Regions from separate parts of the Pantoea anthophila genome, predicted to be linked through region 1. Evidence: predicted binding sites of a transcription regulator. Region 1 holds the regulator's gene; each other region holds the start of a gene.
The links. The regulator PurR, encoded in region 1, represses purine synthesis genes. The targets are predictions, from matches to a motif close to CANGCAAACGTTTGCNTG.
Positions count from the first base shown of each region.

Region 2: the regulator PurR is predicted to act here: its motif matches at 2,134-2,151, upstream of OJ965_RS14600 (amino acid aminotransferase).
Region 3: the regulator PurR is predicted to act here: its motif matches at 5,680-5,697, upstream of cvpA (colicin V production protein).

Region 1 covers NZ_CP110473.1:2,161,331-2,169,065, reverse strand. The annotation lists gene OJ965_RS12635 (MATE family efflux transporter) at 1-68, opposite strand, end outside; gene OJ965_RS12630 (riboflavin synthase) at 277-936, shown strand; gene cfa (cyclopropane fatty acyl phospholipid synthase) at 1,165-2,313, opposite strand; gene punC (purine nucleoside transporter PunC) at 2,622-3,824, opposite strand; gene punR (DNA-binding transcriptional activator PunR) at 3,931-4,836, shown strand; gene purR (HTH-type transcriptional repressor PurR) at 4,833-5,858, opposite strand; gene cydH (cytochrome bd-I oxidase subunit CydH) at 6,140-6,229, shown strand; gene OJ965_RS12600 (C40 family peptidase) at 6,277-7,065, opposite strand; gene OJ965_RS12595 (Grx4 family monothiol glutaredoxin) at 7,431-7,735, shown strand, end outside.
Region 2 covers NZ_CP110473.1:2,585,016-2,592,750, reverse strand. The annotation lists gene mepK (peptidoglycan L,D-endopeptidase MepK) at 1-147, shown strand, start outside; gene OJ965_RS14605 (MBL fold metallo-hydrolase) at 187-816, shown strand; gene OJ965_RS14600 (amino acid aminotransferase) at 880-2,070, opposite strand; gene ompF (porin OmpF) at 2,304-3,410, opposite strand; gene asnS (asparagine--tRNA ligase) at 3,711-5,111, opposite strand; gene pncB (nicotinate phosphoribosyltransferase) at 5,270-6,475, opposite strand; gene pepN (aminopeptidase N) at 6,719-7,735, shown strand, end outside.
Region 3 covers NZ_CP110473.1:1,204,746-1,212,480, reverse strand. The annotation lists gene hisP (histidine ABC transporter ATP-binding protein HisP) at 1-274, opposite strand, end outside; gene OJ965_RS08320 (ABC transporter permease) at 283-999, opposite strand; gene OJ965_RS08315 (histidine ABC transporter permease HisQ) at 992-1,681, opposite strand; gene argT (lysine/arginine/ornithine ABC transporter substrate-binding protein ArgT) at 1,850-2,632, opposite strand; gene OJ965_RS08305 (UbiX family flavin prenyltransferase) at 2,893-3,462, opposite strand; gene purF (amidophosphoribosyltransferase) at 3,576-5,093, opposite strand; gene cvpA (colicin V production protein) at 5,131-5,616, opposite strand; gene dedD (cell division protein DedD) at 5,880-6,662, opposite strand; gene folC (bifunctional tetrahydrofolate synthase/dihydrofolate synthase) at 6,652-7,735, opposite strand, start outside.

The sequences.
Region 1 (7,735 bases):
ACCTGAGCAAGGATGACCGGAATCGCAAGGGCCAGCAATTGACGCGCTTCTGTTAAATACTTCTGCACGTTAACACCTGACGAGTTATAGGAAAGAAAAGGGGCAAAAAGCCCGGGGAATTTCGTGAGTTAGTGTAACTGGCGTAACCCCATTCGCCAATCTTTGTCACACAATGCGGTTTGCACTGACTCAACGCCGTGGCAGGGGCTGAAATCTAACAGCGGGCCTGAGCTGTGGTAAACTGGCACAAACGTCGGATTTTCAGAGGCAAAGAATATGTTTACCGGAATTGTGCAGGGCATGGCAGAGATCGTGTCCATCGAAGAGAAAGAGCTGTTTCGTACCCATACTGTCCGGCTGCCGGAAGAACTCCTGCCGGGTCTGGCGCTGGGCGCATCCGTCGCGCATAACGGCTGCTGCTTAACCGTGACGGCAATCGACGGCGATCGCGTCAGCTTTGATCTGATTAAAGAGACGCTGCGGGTGACGAACCTCGGCGATTTGCGTGAGGGCGACGTGGTCAATATCGAGCGGGCAGCAAAATTCAGCGATGAAATCGGCGGGCATCTGATGTCGGGTCACATTATGACCACGGCTGAGATCTGCAAAATTATCCAGTCAGAACATAACCGCGAAGTCTGGTTTAAAATCCAGGACCCGGCGCAGATGAAATATATTCTGCATAAAGGGTTCGTCGGTATCGACGGCATCAGCCTGACGGTCGGGGATGTGACCAGAACGAAGTTCTGCGTCTATCTGATCCCGGAAACGCTGGAACGCACCACGCTGGGGGCGAAGACCTTTGGACAGCGGGTCAATATTGAGATCGATCCACATACTCAGGCGATCGTCGAGACCGTGGAGCGCGTGCTCGCCCAGCGTGATGCCGCGGCAGCCATGAGCGCGCTGACCGGACAACCTGCCGCAGAGAGTTAATATCAGGCGTGACAGCGCCTGTTGAACCGCTGACCCGATTCGCTGTGAGATTGCACCTGCGCAGGAAACAGGGTCAGATCGGAAAGACGCAAAAGCCGTCATCCCTGACACGCTCGACACGCGCCCTCCCTGGCGCGTGACGCTTTCCTCTTCTGACCCTGTTCCCTGTGCCTTTAACTTCTCCGTTGCGGTTAACGCGGGTCTGACTTCGGCAGGCCTTCGAATCCTCTACCGCGCCACGCGCAATCCCCCCTCTACGCCACGACTGAAGACGATCTGCCACAGCTGAATATCGCGCGCGCGAAACGCACCGGCACAGGCGTTGAGATAGTAGGCGAACATACGCTTAAAGCGATCGCCATAACTCTCAGCCAGCTGAGGCCAGGCCTGCAAAAAGCGTTCATGCCATGCCATCAGCGTCCTGTCGTAATCTGCGCCAAAGTTGTGCCAGTCCTCCAGAATAAAATGGGGCTCGCTGGCATCGGCCACCTGACGCACCGAAGGCAGGCAGCCGTTCGGGAAAATATACTTATCGATCCAGGGGTCAACGCGCATATCGGTTTTAATCGCGCCGATGGTGTGAAGCAGGAAAATCCCGTCAGGCTTAAGATTACGATCGACCACGTCGAAATAGGTCGCGTAGTTTTTAGGCCCGACATGCTCAAACATACCGACCGACACCACGCGGTCAAACTGCTCGTTCAGATCGCGATAGTCCTGCAGCAGAATCGTCACATCCAGCCCTTCACAGCGCTGCTGCGCCAGCTTCTGCTGCTCGGCCGAGATAGTCACGCCATGCACGCTGACGCCATAATGACGTGCGGCAAATTCCGCCAGTCCGCCCCAGCCGCAGCCGATATCCAGCAGCGACATCCCGGGTTCCAGCGCTAATTTACGACAAATCATATCCAGCTTGGCTTCCTGCGCCGACGCCAGCGTCGTGGCCTCTTTCCAGTAGCCACAGGAGTACTGCATGTAAGGGTCAAGCATCAGTGAAAAAAGATCGTTGCCGAGATCGTAGTGCTCTTTGCCCACGATCCAGGCCCGCTTGCGGGACTGCAGGTTGGTTAAGCGGGCGGCGGCGATGCGCAGGGTATCTTTGAAATGGTGCGGGAGCTGCTGATCCAGTTTATGTTTAAGCACCTGGTGGAAGAACATATCCAGACGGTCGCAGTCCCACCACCCCTCCATATAGCTTTCGCCCAGCCCCAGCGATCCCTCCTGCAGAACACGCTTAAAAAAACCGGGATGATGAATGCGGATATCCCATGGACGTGAGCCATTTATTTCGATGTCCGCTTTTTCCAGCAGTTCGTGAACGATGCGATACCAATGATTATCTTCAGGAGTCACTGCTTCTGCGTAAGATGAACTCATAGCTTTTCCACCACCTGTCCAATCTGAACCTGAACAAAGAATAGCCAATTCGTCAGGCATTGAGAAACGTCACGGAGGATTCCGCAAACCGATTATCTGTAAGATACAGAGGACTGGAACAGGCTGAAGCAGGGCCGGTAAGAGGGAATAACGCGTGCGAATACCGTCCCGGCAACAGCGTGCCAATCAGATTATTACGTTATTATATTGTTGATTTATTACAGATTTGTTGACCCGGATGAGTATATTCTCACGCGGGTCAATATTCAATGACTTATTGTTAGGGCGCTAACTAAAAAGTTAGCGTCTTAATGATTATCCTGGCAGGCAGGTTGCGCAGTGGCAACAACAGTTTGTGCGCTTGCGGCGCGCTGCATGACGTACCCGATCAGGGCGAGCAGAATCGTCACTGTCATAATCAGCGTGGTGGTCAGCAGTGCCTGAGTTAATCCCGCCGACACCGCCAGGCTGGCGAGGAAGCAGAGGCCTAACTGCAGCGTATTCTGCAACGCGGCGGCTTTGCCGGTAGCGTGCGGGAAGGGCATCAGCGCACTGGAGACCACAATCGGATAGATCGCTCCGTTAGCCAGCGCCATTCCGCAGAACGGCACCATGAGGCTGAGCAGCGTTCCCTGACCCGAAAGCGCGACCGCAAACAGTGCCAGAATGCTCAGGCTGTAGACCCCCAGCAGCCAGGGCAGCAGCTGTGCGCCGTTAAAGCGGTTGAGCAGGGCGCGACAGCCGAAGCCACCGATTAAAAAGGCGAGCGTCTGTGGCAGATAGCTCAGGCCAATGTCGGCGGGGGAAAGGCCCAGGCCCGCCAGAATAAAGGGTGAGCCGGTCAGCCAGGCAAAAAAGCTGGCGGAGCAGGCGGAGTAGATCAGTACGTTACCGCTGTAGACGCGGGATTTAAGCAGCGTGAAGAAGCCCGGCTGTGCCCCTTTCTCCTGCGGAGCGGGTTTCACCGCGGGCAGACGCAGCGTGACCAGAATCAGCGCCACCGCAATCAGGGTCAGCACCAGGAAAATCGAACGCCAGTGGAAATGGCCGATCAGCCATGCCCCGAGCAGCGGTGCCAGCGCCGGTGAGAGGGCCACCAGCGGCATGATCGTGGCGAACACTTTGCTGGCGCGCGCCGCCGGATAGCGGTCGATGACCAGCGCCTGCCAGCTTACGGCGGCAGCACAGACACCAATCGCCTGAATGAAGCGCAGCGCCAGCATCAGAAAGATATCATTCACCCACAGCATACCCGCACAGCCAGCGGCGAACAGTGCCAGCCCGGCCAGCAGCACGGGTTTACGGCCGATGCGATCGGAGAGCGGGCCCCAGAAGAGCTGACCACAGGCGAAGCCGGCCAGAAACAGACTCATGCTGGCGCTGATCAGGCCGGGCGAGGTGCGGAACGTCTCCTGCATCGCGCCAAAGGCGGGCAGGTACATATCGGTGGCTAAAAAGCCCAGCATGCTGAGCAGAGCGAGGTAGGGCATAAATCCTATATTCGACAACATCAGATTCTCATTTTGCAGGGTAAACGCGGCAGAGTGTAAAAGGTGCGTTTGCGGCTGTGAAACGGTAATATTTGCCGGTTGCTGTTAAAATTTTTGAAGGCAGATTATGTGGTCAGAGTATGCACTGGAAGTGGTTGACGCGGTTGCACGCGGGGGCAGTTTCAGCGCCGCCGCGCAGGAGTTACATCGGGTGCCGTCTGCCATCAGCTATACGGTTCGCCAGCTGGAAACCTGGCTGGCGGTGCCGCTGTTTGAGCGTCAGCACCGTGAAGTGGTACTGACCCCGGCGGGAGAGCATTTTGTCAGGGAAGGGCGCAGCGTCATCAAAAAAATGCTCGCAACCCGGCAGCAGTGTCAGCAGCTGGCTAACGGCTGGCGCGGACAGCTAAGCATTGCCGTTGACCGCATCGCCAAACCGCAGCGTACCCGGCAGCTGGTTAAAGATTTTTATCGCCACTTCCCGGACATGGAGCTGCACATCAGCTATGAGGTCTTCAACGGGGTCTGGGATGCCCTGGCCGATGGCCGGGTCGATGTCGCGATTGGTGCGACCCAGGCGATACCGGTTGGCGGACGGTTTGCGTTTCGGGATATGGGGAAGCTCAACTGGCGCTGCGTGGTTGCACCCGATCATCCTCTGACGCAGGCAACCCGGATTGATGATGACACGCTGCGTCACTGGCCGTCGCTGGTGCTGGAGGATACGTCACGGGCGCTGCCGCGGCGCATGACGTGGACGCTGGACAATCAGCGCAGGCTGGTGGTGCCGGAATGGCAAACCGGGCTGGAGTGTGTGCAGGCGGGATTGTGCGTGGCGATGGTGCCAGGCCATCTGGCCCGGCCACTGCTCGACAGCGGCGCGCTGGTGGAGCTCACGCTGCCGCAGGCGTTTCCGGACAGCCCCTGCTGTGTCAGCTGGGCAGAGGATCGCGCATCACCGGCAACAGGCTGGTTACTCAGCTATCTGGGTGATGCGCAAACGCTTAATCAGGAGTGGTTAAGCGAGGATTAACGGCGATAGTCGCGGAACGGACCATCCGCAACTGAACGGCGTTCAATCAGCGTGGGATGGACTTCAATCGTTTGCGACACTTCGCGCTTGCTGGTAATGCGATCAAGCAGCATATCCAGCGCCTTCTCACCCAGCTGAGCCTTGGGCTGATGGACGGTGGTCAGTGCGGGCGCAAAATAGCGCGCGTTGCGCACATTGTCATAACCGATCACCGAAATGTCCTGTGGAACCCGCAGACCCATCTCGTCAGCGGCGCAAATCGCCCCCATCGCCATGATGTCGCCACCGCAGAACACCGCCGTCGGGCGCTGCTTCTGCGACAGGATCTGCTGCATCGCCTGATAGCCCGACTCCGGCTCAAAGTCACCCTGCACGATCCACTCGGCGCGCGGCTGAATGCCCGCCTCTTCCAGCGCCTTAAGGAAACCGGCATGACGTCCGCCCCCGGTGTTGCGCTCCATCTGACCGGGGATGGCGCCGATGTCGCGGTGGCCGCGCTCAATCAGATAGCGTCCCGCCAGATAGCCACCCTGGAAGGCGTTATCCAGCACCGTATCGGTGAAGTCGGCGCGCGACTCGCCCCAGTCCATCACCACCATCGGGATATTGCGGTTCTCTTCCAGCATCTGCAGCAGGTCGTCCGGGTATTCAGAGCACATGACCAGCAGACCATCGACGCGCTTCTGCGCCATCATGCTGAGGTAGGCGCGCTGTTTTTGCAGATCGTTATGCGCATTCCCCAGAATCAGCGTATAGCCTTTGTCAAAACAGTGATTCTCGACCGCTTCGATAATCTCAGCGAAATAGGGCGCTTCGCTGGAGGTGGCCAGCAGCCCCAGCGTCCGGGTGTGATTCACCTTCAGGCTGCGCGCCACGGCGCTCGGCGAGTAGTGCAGTTCCTTGATCGCCTGCCAGACCGCATCGCGCGTCTCTTCAGCCACGAAGCGGGTTTTATTGATGACGTGCGAAACCGTGGTCGTGGAGACGCCAGCGCGTTTTGCCACATCTTTAATTGTTGCCATGAAAATCGGACTCCAGGACTTATCTAACTGTATGATAAGCGTAGTGTTAAACGTTTGCGTCTGCTCAGGGTATTTTCCGCAAAAATGCCGTGTTATGGCGCATTAAACCGGCGGCCGACGGAGAATAAATGCCTGAAAAAGTGCGCAAACGGAATCAGGGCTGCGCGCGTTGCGCAACAAGGGCGGGATTCTAACAAGGCTGAACGGATAAAACGAGATTTTTACCCACAGCTGTGGGAAAATAGAATAACCACAATGATTATGTGGTTAAGGAGCAACCCATGAGTACCGATCTTAAACTGGCGTTAATGACCACTGTCGGCTGCCTGCTGATGATTGTGGCCTTTAGTTTTACCGCTGTACTGCACTGATAAAAAAGCCGGGACTTCTCCCGGCTTTTTTCTGACGCTGCATCAGCTCAGCGAATGGTTTTCGGCGTCATTACACGACGCGCACCTATGTAGTGACGCTGCCAGTAATCTTCCCCTAACGCACTGATCTGAATATCTTTGCCGGTACGCGGTGACTGAATAAACTTGCCGTCACCCAGGTAAACCCCGACGTGATCCGCGGTTCCGCGGCCATTAATGCGGAAGAAGACCAGATCGCCTTTTTCCAGTGACTCACGTTTGATAGGGGCAGCGTCACGCAGGTGATACATCTCGTTAGCGGTGCGCGGAATTTTAAACTTCACCAGATCTTTATAGGCGTACCAGACCAGACCGCTGCAGTCGAAGCCGGTGTGGGGGGAGGTGCCGCCCCACTGATAAGGTTTGCCCAGCTGGCCCATGAGCTTGGTCATCGCCGTTTCACGCGCTTTCTGGTAGCGCTGACGGTGAGATTTGCTCATTTTAATGGTGCCGGTCTCGCTGGCATCGGCGTTTTTCAGCAGGCGCTGGTGGCCGTAGCGTTTTTTCTCTTTGGTGCTGAGTCGGGCGGTCTTAAGCGAGGTTTTTTTGGCAGGTGTCTGTTTAGCGGTCAGTTCAACTTTTTTCTGTTTTTTCGTTTTGAGTTTCTGAACCGGGCTGAGACGGGTTTTTTTTGTCGTGGTTTTCACCACGCGACGTTTGCGGCGCTCATCCTCGCGCGCACTCTTTTTCTCTGCTTTATGCGTACTGACGTTCACCGGAGCGTGCGGAGACGCGGCGGCGATGTTGAAGAACAGTTGCGCAAAGGCCAGCATAAAAAGCGTAATGATTAAACGCATAGTCCATTAAGTAGTTAAGTTGTCAGGGCCACTACGCACCGCGACAAAGTTGAGATTAATCTGATCCAGGATCAGCGCCGAAGCCATTCTAGTCCAGTTCTTTTAAAAACTGTAATGCCTTTTATTGTTAATCTTTGCAACCCACGCGATTGTGCTGAAAATGAACATTTTCAGCGTCTTATATCAACGAAATTATTACGAATTATTAATCTGTTACCGGCTGTTAATAATCAGAAATTCACGCTGTGCCTGTCATGACTTAACCAGGATGGCGATTTCAGCAGGCAGCGATCAAAATCTCGTTTTCAGTCACGCTGCGAAGTCGCTACAATAAACAAACACGAAGTGACGAATTAAGGAAGGCAATTATGAGTACTGTAGAAAAAATTCAGCGCCAGATCGCAGAAAACCCGATCCTGCTGTACATGAAAGGTTCTCCGAAGCTGCCAAGCTGCGGCTTCTCTGCACAGGCGGTGCAGGCACTGTCAGCCTGCGGTGAGCGTTTTGCTTACGTGGATATTCTGCAGAACCCGGACATTCGTGCAGAGCTGCCAAAGTACGCCAACTGGCCAACCTTCCCGCAGCTGTGGGTAGACGGTGAACTGGTCGGTGGATGCGACATCATCGTTGAGATGTTACAGCGTGGTGAACTGCAGTCGCTGATTAAAGA
Region 2 (7,735 bases), 420 kb from region 1:
AAAGGCCAGGCGATGGATTTCCATATTGAAGGGGTTTCATTAGCCAATGTACGCAAAGCGGCGTTATCTCTGCATGCGGGTGGTGTAGGATATTATCCCCGCAGTAACTTTGTACATATTGATACCGGTCCGATCAGGCACTGGTAACGACACCGGCGACGCTGCGTGAGCCGGTCATGGAGCGTTATGAACTACCACATTATTCCTGTTACAGCCTTTGCCCAGAACTGTTCCGTTATCTGGTGCGACACCACCCGTGAAGCGGCTCTGGTCGATCCAGGCGGCGATGCCGATCTGATTAAACAAACGCTGGAACAGCTCAGACTCAAACCCGCTCAGATTCTGCTGACCCATGGTCATCTCGATCATGTTGGAGCCGCGGTAGAACTGGCGGCTTACTATCAGATCCCTATTGTCGGGCCACAAAAGCGGGATGCTTTCTGGCTGGAGGCGCTGCCCACGCAGAGCCGGATGTTCGGACTGGAAGAGTGCGTCCCTTTTACGCCGGATCGCTGGCTGGAAGAGGGGGAGAGTGTGCAGGTCGGGCTGACTACGCTGGAGGTCCTGCACTGCCCGGGCCATTCCCCTGGTCATGTGGTGTTTTTTGACCGTCCCGGAAGGCTGCTGATTTCAGGTGATGTGATTTTTAATGGCGGCGTGGGACGAACAGACTTCCCGCAGGGCGATCATCAGCAGTTAATTAAGGCGATTCACACTAAATTACTGCCGCTGGGCGATGATGTGACTTTTCTGCCCGGCCACGGCCCGATCTCCACACTGGGGCAGGAGCGCATCAGCAATCCTTTTCTGCAGTAAAAACAGTCCTTTTGCTGCCATAAAAAATGGGCCCTCAGGCCCATTCTTGTTTTATCGCCTGCCTCAGAGCACCGCGACAATCGCTTCGCACAGCGCCGACATGTTGTCCGGCGTCATGCCCGCCACATTCACGCGGCCAGAGTTAACGGCATACACAGCGAACTCTTCACGCAGGCGAATAACCTGCTCTTTGGTTAAGCCGCTGAATGAGAACATGCCGTTTTGCTTAATGATAAAGCTGAAGTCACGCTGCGCACCTTTCTCTGCCAGCGTGTTAACAAACAGCTGACGCATGCGCTGAATGCGCTGACGCATGTCCGACAGCTCCTGCTCCCAGATGGTCCGCAGCGCGTCGTTACTCAGAATCGTCGCGACGACGGCCGCACCATGCGCCGGGGGATTGGAGTAGTTGGCACGAATGGTGTATTTCACCTGACTGAATGCGGTTTCTGCTACGCCGGCGTCGGCCGCTACCAGCGTGATGGCCCCCACGCGCTCATTGTAGAGACCAAAATTCTTCGAGTATGAGCTGGCGACAATCAGCTCCTGATGTGACGCGGCAAAAATACGCAGGCCTTCGGCATCTTCGTCCAGACCACGGGCAAAGCCCTGGTAAGCGAAGTCGAACAGCGGCAGCCAGCCATTCGCCTGTGAGATCTCTGCCAGCTTCTGCCACTGCTCCGCTGTCGGATCGATACCGGTCGGGTTATGGCAGCAGCCGTGGAAAAGTACCACGTCGCCAGGCTGAACCTGACTCAGCGACGCCAGCATTCCCTCAAAATCGAGTGTATGGTTTGCCGCGTCATAATAGTGATATTCACACACCTCAAGACCGGCAGCATTGAACACATTTTTATGATTCGGCCAGCTGGGATTGCTGATCCAGACCCGTTTTACCGCCGTCTGCGTGGCCAGAAAATCTGCCGCAATGCGCAGCGCGCCTGTGCCACCTGGCGTCTGTGCCGTACGTGCGCGGCGCGCGCTAATCAGTGGGCTGTCATTGCCGAACAGCAGGGCCTGCGTGCAGCGCGCGAAATCCGCCAGACCATCAATGCTGAGATAGTTTTTGGTGGTTTCGTTTTCCAGCAGATACTGCTCAGCCTTTTTAACACTGGTCAGCACCGGGGTCTTGCCGGTTTCGTCTTTATAGACGCCGATACCCAGATTGATTTTTTCAGGGCGGTCATCAGCACGAAACAGATCGGCGAGCCCGAGAATAGGATCGGCGGGTGCAGCAGAGATCGATTCAAACATGTGTCAGGTCCATTAGCGTGAACGTTTGCAAGAGGGCTCTCAGGTTAACGTCCGGCCAAGCAAATGCCAACCGTTTGCGAATCAAAATGCTCTATTTTGCGGTGCGGATTGCGCGACGGGGAGATAAAGACGTTAACGCAGAGCGGAAAGGGGTTAAGCAGCGCAGAGGTTGTGATTAACAGCCATAAAAAAACGGGGCCGTGGCCCCGTTTTTCAACATGTTTAAAGCAGGATTAGAACTGGTAAACCAGGCCTACACCCACCACGTCATCTGTGTTCAGATTCAGGCGGTTGTTGTCATCCAGCTGGTTGATTTTGTAATCAACATAGGTAGACATGTTTTTGTTGAAGTAGTAAGTCGCGCCAACATCGAAATATTTGTACAGGTCAGCATCGCCGATACCTTCGATATCTTTGCCTTTCTGCTGCACGTATGCGATGGATGGACGCAGACCGAAGTCGAACTGGTACTGAGCAACTAACTCAATAGTCTGGCTCTTATTGGCAAATGCACCCACTGAGTCGTCAGTGTTAGCTACAGGGACGCCAATAGCGGTAGCGTTACGGCCTTCACCGTACATCGCTGCCAGGTAAACGTTGTTCGCATCATATTTCAGCGCGGTTGCCCAGTTCTCAGCACGTTTGCCCTGACCAACTACGTTACCATTGACAGCAACACCCGCTGCCTGTGAATTAGTACGGTCGCTGCTGCTGTAAGCACCAACGATGCCAACACCAATTGGTGAGGTGTATGAAGTTGAGAGCGCATAGCCGTCACCGTTAGCACGGCTAATGTCGGTACGGTCATTTTTGCCCTGATACTGAACTGCGAAATCCCAGCCATCAACCAGACCGAAGAAGTTGGTGTTGCGGTAGGTCAGCAGGCCGGTGCTGCGACCGTTCATGAAGCTGTCTGAATTACCCCAGTCGCCACCAAATACTGGCAGCATATCGGTCCAGCCGATTGCATCGTAAACCAGACCATAGTTACGGCCGTAGTCGATTGAACCTGCATCACCGAATTTCAGACCGGCAAAGCCCAGACGGGTTTTGGTGCCATCACGTGCGTCATCACCTTCAGAGTTGTTCGCCTGAATGTTGTATTCCCACTGGCCGTAACCGGTCAGCTGGTCATTGATCTGAGTTTCGCCTTTGAAGCCGAAACGCACATAAGTCTGATCGCCGTCGCTGCCAGCGTCGTCAGAGAACTGGTGACGTGCATCGACTTTACCGTACAGGTCCAGTTTGTTGCCGTCTTTGTTATAGATTTCGGCAGCATTGGCTGCGCCGGCGGCTAACAGAGCAGGGATAACCACTGCCAGAATATTGCGCTTCATCATTATTCATTACCCTCATTGGAGTTATTTGTACACCTGCCACTGCCGTAAGGAAATCTTTACAGAACCCTCAACGAAGTTTGGTGTCTTCCTGTGTCTGCACGCATCTTTCCATCCCCCCCGCTGTAATTCTAGCGCGAAAATGCTACTAAACTCGTAATCTGGTTTCTAAAGGAAAATATGTATTACAAAATGTAAAAAAGACGGAACTTTGTGAGAGAACTCAAAATTTACAAAAATAAAAAAAGGCCGGCAGTGCCGACCTCTTTATATATATGATTTTCTTATATTTAATGCCGAATGTCAGAAACTCGCATTACGTGGGGTGCGTGGGAAGGGGATAACGTCCCTGACATTTTGTACACCGGTAACATAGGCGATTAAACGTTCAAAGCCCAGACCAAAGCCAGAATGCGGAACGGTGCCATAGCGACGCAGGTCACGATACCACCAGTAATCCTCTTTATTCAGCCCCATCTCTTCCAGACGCGCATCCAGCACATCCAGACGCTCTTCACGCTGTGAACCGCCGATGATCTCACCAATGCCCGGCGCCAGAACGTCCATCGCCGCCACGGTCTTGCCATCCTCGTTCAGGCGCATATAGAACGCCTTAATATCTTTCGGATAGTTTTTCACGACCACTGGCGCTTTGAAGTGTTTCTCTGCCAGATAACGCTCGTGTTCAGAGGAGAGGTCGATACCCCAGGACACCGGGTTCTCGAAGGTCTGACCGCAGTTCTTCAGGATTTCAATCGCATCGGTGTAGTCGACCTGAGCAAAATCGGTGGTGATGAAACGCTGCAGGCGCTCAACAGCCTCTTTATCGACACGCTCAGCAAAGAAGGCCATGTCGTCAGCGCGCTCTTCCAGCACCGCGTTAAAGACATATTTCAGCATGGCTTCGGCCAGTGCTGCGGCATCATCCAGCGAAGCAAACGCAATTTCCGGCTCCAGCATCCAGAATTCCGCCAGGTGACGGCTGGTGTTAGAGTTTTCGGCGCGGAAGGTCGGACCAAAGGTGTAAATCTTCGACAGGGCGCTGGCATAGGTTTCACCGTTCAGCTGACCCGATACGGTCAGGAATGCCTCTTTGCCAAAGAAATCTTCAGCGAAATCGACTTTGCCCTGATCGTCACGCGGCAGGTTTTCCAGATCCAGCGTCGAAACGCGGAACATCTCGCCTGCGCCTTCGGTGTCTGACGCGGTGATCAGCGGGGTGGAGACCCAGAAATAGCCATTTTCATGGAAGAAACGGTGTAGCGCCTGCGCCAGAGTATGGCGGACGCGGGCAACCGCGCCAATCAGGTTGGTGCGCGGACGCAGGTGAGCCACTTCACGCAGATACTCAATGCTGTGGCGCTTAGCCGCCATCGGGTAGCTGTCCGGATCTTCCACCCAACCCACCACTTCCAGATGGGTCGCCTGAATCTCAAACGCCTGGCCCTGACCCGGCGAAGCCACCACTTTACCGGTGACGATAACCGAACAGCCTGTGGTCAGACGCAGCACTTCATCCTGATAATTATTCAGAGAATTATTGACGACAGCCTGAACGGGATTAAAGCAGGAGCCGTCATACACGGCGATGAAGGAAAGACCGGCTTTGGAATCTCTTCGGGTACGCACCCAACCACGTACGGTGACTTCACTGTCAACCGCGACGCGACCGTGCAGTACGTCCGCTACAGGCACTACGCTCATAAATATCTCTCTATATAGAAGAAGTGAGTAAAAAAAGTTGCCCCATCCGGGGTTTTGCTATGTTACTTGCGAGTCTTCAGGAAACAAGCAAAATTCAGGCTGAAAACAGATTTATTACAGCAGAGGCGGGGCGTATTGACGCCCCGATAAGCGGGGATTTAACTCGCTTTTTTCACCAGCGGCAGGTCAAAGGCTTTACGCAGCGCTCTGACAAAGGCTTTGTCCTGACAGATCGTTTTACCCGGACTGTCGGAAAGTTTTGCCACCGGTTTACCGTTGCACTGCACCAGTTTAATGACGATATTCAGTGGCGTGACGCCCGGGATATCGCAGGTCAGGCGGGTGCCGATACCGAAAACCACATTCGTTCGCTGACCAAAATGGCGGTAAAGCGCCAGCGCTTTGTCGAGATTCAGATTGTCAGAAAAGACCAGATTTTTGCTTAAGGGATCGATACCCAGCTTCTGATAGTGGGCGAGCGCTTTCTCACCCCACTCAACCGGATCGCCGGAATCGTGGCGCAGACCCTGATAACGGCGGGCGAACACCGGGCCAAAGTCGCGCAGGAACGCATCCATGGCGATACAGTCGGTCAGCGCAATACCCAGCTGGTCGTCATACTCATCCAGCCACGCCTGCAGTGCTGCCCGCTGGCTGTTCGCCAGAACGGGACTGATCTGCTGGAACGCCTGAAACCACTCGTGCGCCTGGGTGCCCACTGGCGTGAGTGACAGGCGGCGCGCCAGGTCATAGTTACTGGTACCAATCAGCCAGGGGAAATCCTGTTTCAGCGTTGCGACAATCGACTGCTGTACATCCTGTGAATAGCGACGGCGGGTGCCGAAATCCATCAGGCGGAAGCGTGACATGTCGAGGTCGGCCACCTGCGCGTTAAAGTCGCTGAGCTTATGATGCAGGTGATCAATCGCCTGCTGAGTGGTGACCTGCGGTGTGCGATGACGATGCACAATCTCGCTAATCAGCGCCAGCAGCGGCACCTCCCACAGTATCACTTCACGCCACGGCCCCTGAATACGAAGGTCCAGCTTGCCGTGGTGATTGCGCACCTCAACCTGCTCCGGTTTGTAGCGGAACTGGCGAAGCCAGCTCAGGTAATCTTCGCGAAAGAAGGGAAGATGAGACAACCAGGTCGCTTCATCTTCAGTCAGCGCCAGATTTTGCATTGCGGTTATCGCGTCACGAATTTCGTCAGCGTAGAGACCCAGCAGTTCGTCGCCGCGGCAGCGAAACTCCGCCGTCACCGTTACGTCATGGTAGCGGTGGAAAACGGCCTGCTGCATATGGAGCTTATAGGCGTCCGTATCCAGCAGCGAGGTCAGTATCGGGGAAGCATGTCCTGTCATGGCGCGTTTCAGCATCCTGTTCGGTGGCGCAGAGCCCGGTGTTGTACACAGTCATAAAGACGCAAAAGTATAATTCACTATCTGACGCCGATCACAGCATATTTCAGTCCGGCGGGTCGAGGCCAATCTGTGCCTTTGTTAACAAACTGTAGACATTTCACCCTTTAGCTGCATTGTGCGTGGCAAGCTTGTTGTAACAAGCTTAGACTTTGCCGGTAAACTTATAACAACGCGAGACGGAATATGACGCAACAGCCCCAAATCAAGTATCGCCACGACTACCGTGCGCCTGATTACACCATCACCGACATCGATTTAACCTTTGAACTGGATGCGTCGACCACCCGCGTAACGGCCATCAGCCAGGTCAAACGGCTGGGCGACAGCCAGGCTGAGCTGCGCCTGGACGGAGAGGCGTTAACGCTGATTGCGCTGGAAATCGACGGGCAGCCCTGGACGGCGTTCCGTGAAGAAGAGGGGGCGCTGGTCATCAGTCAGCTGCCGGAAAGCTTCACCCTGAAAATCATCAACGATATTCATCCGGATCAGAACACCGCGCTGGAAGGACTGTACAAATCGGGTGAGGCGCTCTGCACCCAGTGCGAAGCTGAAGGCTTCCGTCATATTACCTGGTATCTCGATCGCCCGGATGTGCTGGCGCGTTTTACTACCACCATTTATGCCGACGGCAATCGCTATCCCTATCTGCTCTCGAACGGTAACCGGATCGACGGCGGCCAGGACGATCAGGGGCGCAACTGGGTGAAGTGGCAGGACCCGTTCCCGAAACCCTGCTATCTGTTTGCGCTGGTGGCGGGCGACTTCGACGTGCTGCGCGACAGCTTTACCACCCGCTCAGGCCGGGATGTGGCGCTGGAGATTTTCGTCGACCGCGGCAATCTCGACCGCGCTGACTGGGCGATGACCTCGCTGAAAAACAGCATGAAGTGGGATGAGGAGCGTTTCGGTCTGGAGTATGACCTCGACATCTTTATGATCGTGGCAGTAGACTTCTTTAATATGGGGGCGATGGAAAACAAAGGCCTCAACGTCTTTAACGCCAAATATGTGCTGGCCAAAGCTGAAACCGCGACCGACAAAGATTATCTTGGTATTGAAGCCGTAATCGGTCATGAATATTTCCATAACTGGACCGGTAACCGTGTGACCTGCCGCGACTGGTTCCAGCTCAGCCTGAAAGAGGGGCTGACGGTCTTCCGCGATCAGGAGTTCAGCTCCGATCTGGGCTCGCGCGCGGTG
Region 3 (7,735 bases), 960 kb from region 1:
TGCGCAATGCGCGCAGCTGCTCTTTATCAGCCACTTTCAGCTGACCATCTTTGTCACGGACTAAGTTGATCTGCTGGTTGTTGACGACGATGCTGCCTTCACTCGGTTTTTCGAGAAAGTTGATGCAGCGTAAAAAGGTACTTTTCCCTGAACCGGACGATCCTATGATACTGATCACATCGCCCGCTTTAGCAGTTAACGAGACCCCTTTCAGCACTTCATGTTCACCGTAACGTTTATGCAATTCGGTGACGCTTAATTTATTGTCAGCCATAGTTCTACTCAATGCGATGAAGAGGGTTTCACGTGAGCCAGCCAGCGGCGTTCCGCCAGGCGGAACAGGCTGATCAACACGTAAGAGATAATCAGGTATAACACCGCCGCCAGGCCGAAGGCGGTGAACGGCTGATAGGTCGCGGAGTTAATATCCCGCGCGATTTTCAGCAGATCCGGCACCGTCGCGGTGAAGGCCAGCGCCGTGGAGTGCAGCATCAGAATCACTTCGTTGCTGTAGGCTGGCAGCGCCGTACGCAGCGCCGACGGCAGAATGATGCAGCGATAGAGTTTAAAGGTCGAGAAGCCATATGCCCGCGCCGCCTCAATCTCCCCGTGCGGCACCGAACGAATGGCCCCGGCAAAGATCTCCGTGGTGTAGGCGCAGGTGTTAAGCGTAAAGGCGAGTAACGTACAGTTCAGGCCACTGCGGAAAAAGGCATTCAGCAACTCCGTGCCTTTCACAATCTCCAGCGTGTACATCCCGGAATAAAACACCAGCAGCTGCACATAGAGCGGCGTGCCACGGAAGACGTAGGTAAAGAGCCAGACCGGAAAACTGATAAAGCGATTAGGGGAAACCCGCGCAATCGCCAGCAGAATTGCCAGGCATCCGCCAATGGCGACCGAGAGGATCAGTAGCCAGAGCGTGATCGCCACGCCGGTAAAGCGATAACCGTCTGTCCAGAGCAGCGATTTCCAGTATTCCTGAATAATATCAATCATAAGTCGCCCTCTTCACGCCTACCGTATAGCGCCGGTTCAGCCACCACAGCACGCCATTCGACAGCGTGGTGAACAGCAGATAAATCACGCCCGCCACGATGGCGAAATAGAACGGCTGCCAGGTGCTTTTTCCGGCCAGCTGCGTCGCCTTCACGACATCTTCCAGTCCGAGCAGCGAGACCAGCGCGGTGGCTTTCAGGATCACCTGCCAGTTGTTACCGATGCCGGGCAGCGCATAGCGCATCATGGCCGGGAACAGAATGCGGCGAAACACCTGCGCGCCGGTAAAACCAAACGCGGTGGCCGCTTCAATCTGCCCTTTCGGCACCGCCATAAAGGCACCCCGAAACGTTTCAGTAAAGTAGGCACCATAGATAAAGCCGAGCGTGATGATACCGGCGACCATCGGGTCGATATCAAACTGCGCCATGCCCAGCGCATCGGTGATCTGGTTGAGGACAATCTGCAGCCCGTAGAAGATCAGCAGCATTAATACGAGGTCGGGCACGCCACGGATCAGCGTGGTGTAGCCTTCAAAAATCATCGCCAGAGGCCGGCTGCGCGACAGTTTCGCGCCTGCGCCAATCAGCCCCAGCAGCACTGCCAGCACGACGGAAGTGAGCGCCAGTTCCAGCGTCACCAGTGTGCCCCTGAGAATTACATCAGAATAGCCATACAGCATCGAAAGGGTCCTGTCGTGGGGTGAAAACAAAACGCTGCCCGCCAGACATCGACGGGCAGTTTAGCTTTATCACTCTGGCGTCTCTGCCATCCGCACCCCGGGGCACAGCGGCGTTAAGCCGTCCGTTCCGGCGGGCTTCAGCAACCAGAGGATAAAGCGACAGGATGGTTAGTCGCCGTACACATTGAAATCGAAGTATTTCTTCGCAATCTTGTCGTAGGTGCCATCTTTACGCATATCAGTAAAGGCTTTGTCGATAGCGGCCTTCAGCTCGCTGTCATCTTTACGCAGCCCCATGCCTGTTCCGACACCAAAGATCTTGTCATCTTTTACCGCCGGACCGGCAAACGCGTAGTTCTTGCCCACCGGCTGCTTCAGGAAGCCTTCGCTGGCCTGGACTTCATCCTGGAAAGCGGCATCAATACGGCCCGCATTCAGATCCTGATAGACCAGATCCTGGTTCGCATAAGGCGTAATCGTCACCCCTTTTGGCCGCCAGTTCTCATTGGCATAGGTTTCCTGTGTGGTGCCCTGCAGCAGACCGATGTTTTTGCCTTTCAGCGATTCAATCGTCGGCTCGATTTTTGATCCCTTCGGTGCCACTAAACGTGCGTTGGCGGCGTAGAGTTTTTCTGAGAAGGCGATCTCTTCCTGACGTTTTGCTGTGATGGAGAGTGAGGAGATGATGGCATCAATTTTCTTCGCTTTCAGTGAAGGGATCAGCGCATCGAAATCACTTTCGACATAGGTACATTGGGTATGGATACGTTTGCAGATTTCGTTAGCGAGGTCGATATCGAAGCCCACTAACTTGCCTTGCGCGTTTTTTGACTCAAACGGTGGGTAAGTTGGATCTGTACCGATGCGGATCGACCCCGGAACCGCTGCAAAGACGCTGGCAGCACTGGATAAGCCCAGCATCAGGGAAAGAGCCAGAACACGCTTTTTCATAGATTACCCTCAAGTGAAGTGCTTTTTGTTATGTGGTTCGTGATGTGAATGCGCTAATTAATCTGCATGTTTCATGCCAGATCTGCAAGTTATCCACGCAGTTAGCGTGACGCCAGTGCGGTGAAAACCGCCTGTTTATAGGGGGGAATATAGCAGTGAAGTAAAAGAGAAAAAGCGATGATGTTAACTTTTGGTGCGTCAGATGCACGAAGAGTGATCCGGGGCGCGCTTATGCACTAATTAAGTGCGCCCGCGGAACTTTATGCACCCTGCCAGCGCATAAACAGATCTTCCGGCAGGTCGATATCAAACTGATCGATAACGCGATTAACGGTCTGGTCGATGATCTGCCCGATGGTATCAGGACGGTGATAGAACGCCGGGACGGGCGGCATGATGATAGCCCCCAGTTCGGCCGCCGTGGTCATCATGCGCAGATGACCGACATGCAGCGGGGTCTCGCGCACGCACAACACCAGTTTACGCTGCTCTTTTAACACCACGTCCGCTGCACGGGTCAGCAGGGAGTCACTGTAGCTGTGAACGATGCCCGACAGGGTTTTCATCGAGCAGGGTAAGATCGCCATGCCCAGCGTTTTAAACGACCCGGAGGAGATATTCGCGGCAATATCGCGCACGTCGTGCACCACATCGGCCAGCGCCTGTACGTCGCGAACCGAGTAGTCGCTCTCCAGTCCCAGCGTCTGTCGCGCCGCCTGACTCATGACCAGATGCGTTTCCACCTCTTCCACCTGCTGCAACACCTGCAGCATGCGCACGCCGTAGATCACCCCGCTTGCGCCAGAGATGCCAATGATGAGTCGTTTCATAGTCCAACCTTGTCTCCGCTAATGCACCATCATAACGCGGCCGGACGATTTCTGAAAACAAACAGGGCGGGATTGCTCCCGCCCTGTTCTGTGCTGTCCGCCTTCAGGGGATATCAGCCTTCGTTGTGCAGCTCGAGGTTCTCGACTTCGTTCTGGCGCTGAAGCGCTTTCGCGTCATCATTACGCAGCGACTCAAGATACTCCAGATACTGCTGATCGACATCTTTGGTCACGTAGACGCCGTTGAAAACCGAACATTCAAACTGGGTAATATCCGGATTCTCTTCACGCACCGCTTCGATCAGATCGTTGAGATCCTGGAAAATCAGCGCATCCGCTTTGATAAGCTGGCGGATCTCTTCCACTTCGCGGCCATGGGCAATCAACTCCGTGGCGCTCGGCATATCGATGCCGTAGACGTTCGGGAAGCGTATTTCCGGGGCCGCTGACGCCAGGTAAACCCGTTTTGCGCCCGCTTCACGCGCCATCTCAATGATCTGCTCGGAAGTGGTGCCACGCACGATGGAGTCATCCACCAGCAGCACGTTTTTATCACGGAATTCCGCGCGGTTCGCGTTGAGCTTACGACGCACTGCGCTGCGACGTAACTGCTGGCCCGGCATGATAAAGGTGCGGCCGACGTAGCGGTTCTTCACGAAGCCCTGGCGATAGGGTTTATCGAGAATACGCGCAATCTCCAGCGCGATATCGGTTGAGGTTTCCGGGATTGGAATCACCACGTCGATATCGAGATCTTCCCACTCGCGGGCAATTTTTTCGCCCAGCTTGGTGCCCATACGGACACGGGCGCTGTAGACCGAAATCTTGTCGAGGAACGAGTCGGGACGTGCAAAATAGACATACTCGAACAGGCACGGATTGCTTTTCGGGTTTTCAGCACACTGACGGGTCGACAGCTGGCCCTCTTCAGTAACATAAACCGCTTCACCCGGCGCCACGTCACGGATGAACTCAAAGCCCAGCGTATCAAGCGCCACGCTCTCTGAGGCAACCATATATTCGGTACGGCCGTCAGCGATGACGCGCTTGCCGAGGACCAGCGGACGAATGCCGTTAGGATCGCGGAAGGCGACCATGCCGTGTCCGATAATCATCGCCACGACGGCGTAAGCGCCGCGCACCTGCTGATGCAGGGCTGCAACCGCAGAAAAAATGTTGTCAGCTTCCAGCGGATCGTTCTGGAAGCGATCCAGTTCCTGCGCAAAGATGTTCAGCAGGATTTCAGAATCTGACGTGGTGTTAACGTGACGGCGACCCTTTTCGAACAGGTGCTTACGCAGTTCATGGGCGTTAGTCAGATTACCGTTGTGCGCCAGAGTGATGCCATAGGGCGAGTTGACGTAGAAAGGCTGCGCTTCAGAGGCACTGGAGCTTCCCGCCGTAGGATAACGCGCGTGACCAATGCCCATGTTGCCCTGCAGACGCTGCATGTGACGTGCTTCGAAAACGTCGCTGACCAGGCCGTTTGCCTTTCGCAGGCGAAAACATTTCAGCGCATCGATAGTACAAATGCCTGCGGCATCCTGCCCGCGGTGCTGGAGCACCGTTAACGCGTCATAGATCGACTGGTTGACCGGCATGAAACCGGTGATACCGACAATACCGCACATGTTGTCATTTCCTCATTAAGCCGCACTCCCGGTCACATCACCGGGGTAAAAAACTCGACGTGCTTTTCAGGTAATCAAAAAACCACCTGATGATATAACTGAACTCGGGAATGAGTTGAGACTGTTGCCAGTCCGGACTTTTGGAAAAGCCAGTGAATGTATCAAGGAAGAACAGCAAAGCGGCCACAATCAGCACACCACGCAACGCCCCGAAACAGACTCCCAACACCCGGTCGGTTCCCGACAGGCCGGTTTTTTCCACCAGCGTGCCGATAACGTAGTTCACTATGGCCCCGACTATCAGGGTTGCCACAAACAGCACACCGATGGCGATACCGTTACGAACCAGTTCGTCGTCAAAACCTGTAAACCAGACTGCAAGGTAGGCGTAGTAATGACTGGCGACAAAAAACGCGCATCCCCAGGTAACAAGAGATAAGGCTTCCCGGACAAACCCACGAATCAGGCTGACCAGAGCCGAAAAACCAACTACCGCAATAATGACGTAATCAATCCAGATCATGAACTCTTCCAGCGCCAGTGCAATTGCACCCCTGCATCCAGTTCGGGGCGCATTCTAACAGAAAAAGAAAACGTTTGCGTAGCGGTTTTCCTTTTCTGCATCCATAAAAAAGGCGATAAAAAAATTCGCTATCGCCCGGGTGATTCTCAGTCGTTCATGCCGTTGAAAATCGTCACTTTTTCCGTCACGCTGCGCTATAAATGAACGCGTCAGCCGGTAAAAGACGCTGCCTGTTACTGCTATCGGCAGCGCCAATCGTCTGATTAACGGGCACTGTAGGGTTTCACCACACCGCCCAGTCCGGAGATGTTTTTCAGCTCGCCCACTGCGCTCTGCATTTTGGCTTTAGAGGCGTCCGGCCCGACATAAATACGGGTAATCTGCCCCTGCACCGGCGTTGACGGCACGGTAAAGGCGCGATAGCCCGAGAGCCGAAGCTGTGCCACGATCTCGTTCACTTTGCTGGCATTTTTCAGCGCCCCAAGCTGCACCACATACGCCTGTCCTGCCGGCGCGGTAGTCTCTGCCGCTTTCGGCGCTGTCTCTTCCTTCGGCTGCTCAACCGCTTTAGGCTGTTCAGCCGGCTTCGGCTTCGGCTGCTCTGCCACTTTCGGCTTCGGCTGTTCCACGGGCTTCGGCTTAGGCTGCTCGGTTACTCTGGCTTTCTGCTGCTCGGTGACCTTCGGCTTCGTGACCGTCTGCGCAGGCGCAGACTGATGAACCGGCGGCGGCGAGACCACAGCCGGATCGCTCTCCTCTTCCGGCTGGGTGCGGCCCTGTTCCGCCGTCACGTTGGTTTTACCGCTGCCGTTACTGCTGCTCACCGCATTGCCCGCCCCTTCCGGCGGCTGCGACGGCAGCGACTGCGTGACCGGCGGCACCATTTCGCTGTCCTGCTGGTCGTCCGGTTTTGGCACCAGCGGAATCGCGGCGAACTCCTCTTTATAATGCTTTTTCTGACCATCCAGCAGCCCTGGCAGGACAATCACGCCAACGGCGACCAGAATAATCGTGCCGACTAAACGGTTCTGAAACTTACTTGCCACGTCCTTTCTCCGTTTCAATCGATTCCATGACCTGCGCCACGGTGTGGAATGACCCACAAACCAGCACAACGTCCTGCGGCGCGGCCTGCTGACGCGCCTGCTGCCAGGCGAGTTCAACCGAGCTGAACGCCTCGCCCTGCGGCAGGCTGCTCAGCAGCTGCTCCGCCGTGGCACCGCGCGGGCCATCAAGTGGCGCGCAGTACCAGGCATCCACCACCGGAGCCAGCGCCGCCAGCGTTCCGGCGATATCTTTATCATGCAGCATACCCACAACCGCGTGCACTTTGCCGCGTGCCGGCAGGGCGGCCAGTCGAGAAGCCAGATAGCCCGCCGCATGCGGGTTGTGCGCCACGTCCAGAATCACACGGGGGGATTCACTGATGGTCTGAAAACGTCCTGGCAGCATCGCCAGCGGCAGGCTGGCGCGAATCTGCGCCTCGCTGACCGCCAGCCCGGACATGCGCAGGGCCACCAGTGCCGTCGCCGCGTTGGGCATCGGCACCTGCGGCAGGGGCAAATCGTTCAGTTCACCGGCCGCATCCCGCAGCGACCAGCTTTCCGCCTGCGCATGAAAGGACCATTCACGGTCGCGCTGCATCAGCTTAGCGCCCTTTTCCTGCGCCACCATGGCGATACTCTGCGGCATTTCCGGCTCACCGACCACCGCCGGTTTGCCTGCCCGGAACACACCCGCTTTTTCCCGGCCGATGCTTTCGCGATCCGGGCCAAGCCAGTCGGTATGATCCAGAGCAATGCTGGTGACGACGGCGACATCAGCATCAACGATATTGGTGGCATCCAGTCGTCCGCCGAGGCCCACCTCGAGGATCACCACATCCAGCTTCGCCTGGCGAAACAGATTGAGCGCGGAGAGCGTGCCAAATTCAAAATAGGTCAGTGAAATGTCTGCCCGTCCCGCTTCAATCTCCGCAAAGCTGGCGCAGTGCTGCGCTTCGCTCAGCTCCTCTCCCTGAACCCGGACGCGCTCGGTGTAGCGCACCAGATGGGGTGAGCTGTAGACGCCAACCCGATAGCCTGCGGCCATCAGCAGGGTTTCCAGCGTGCGGCAGGTG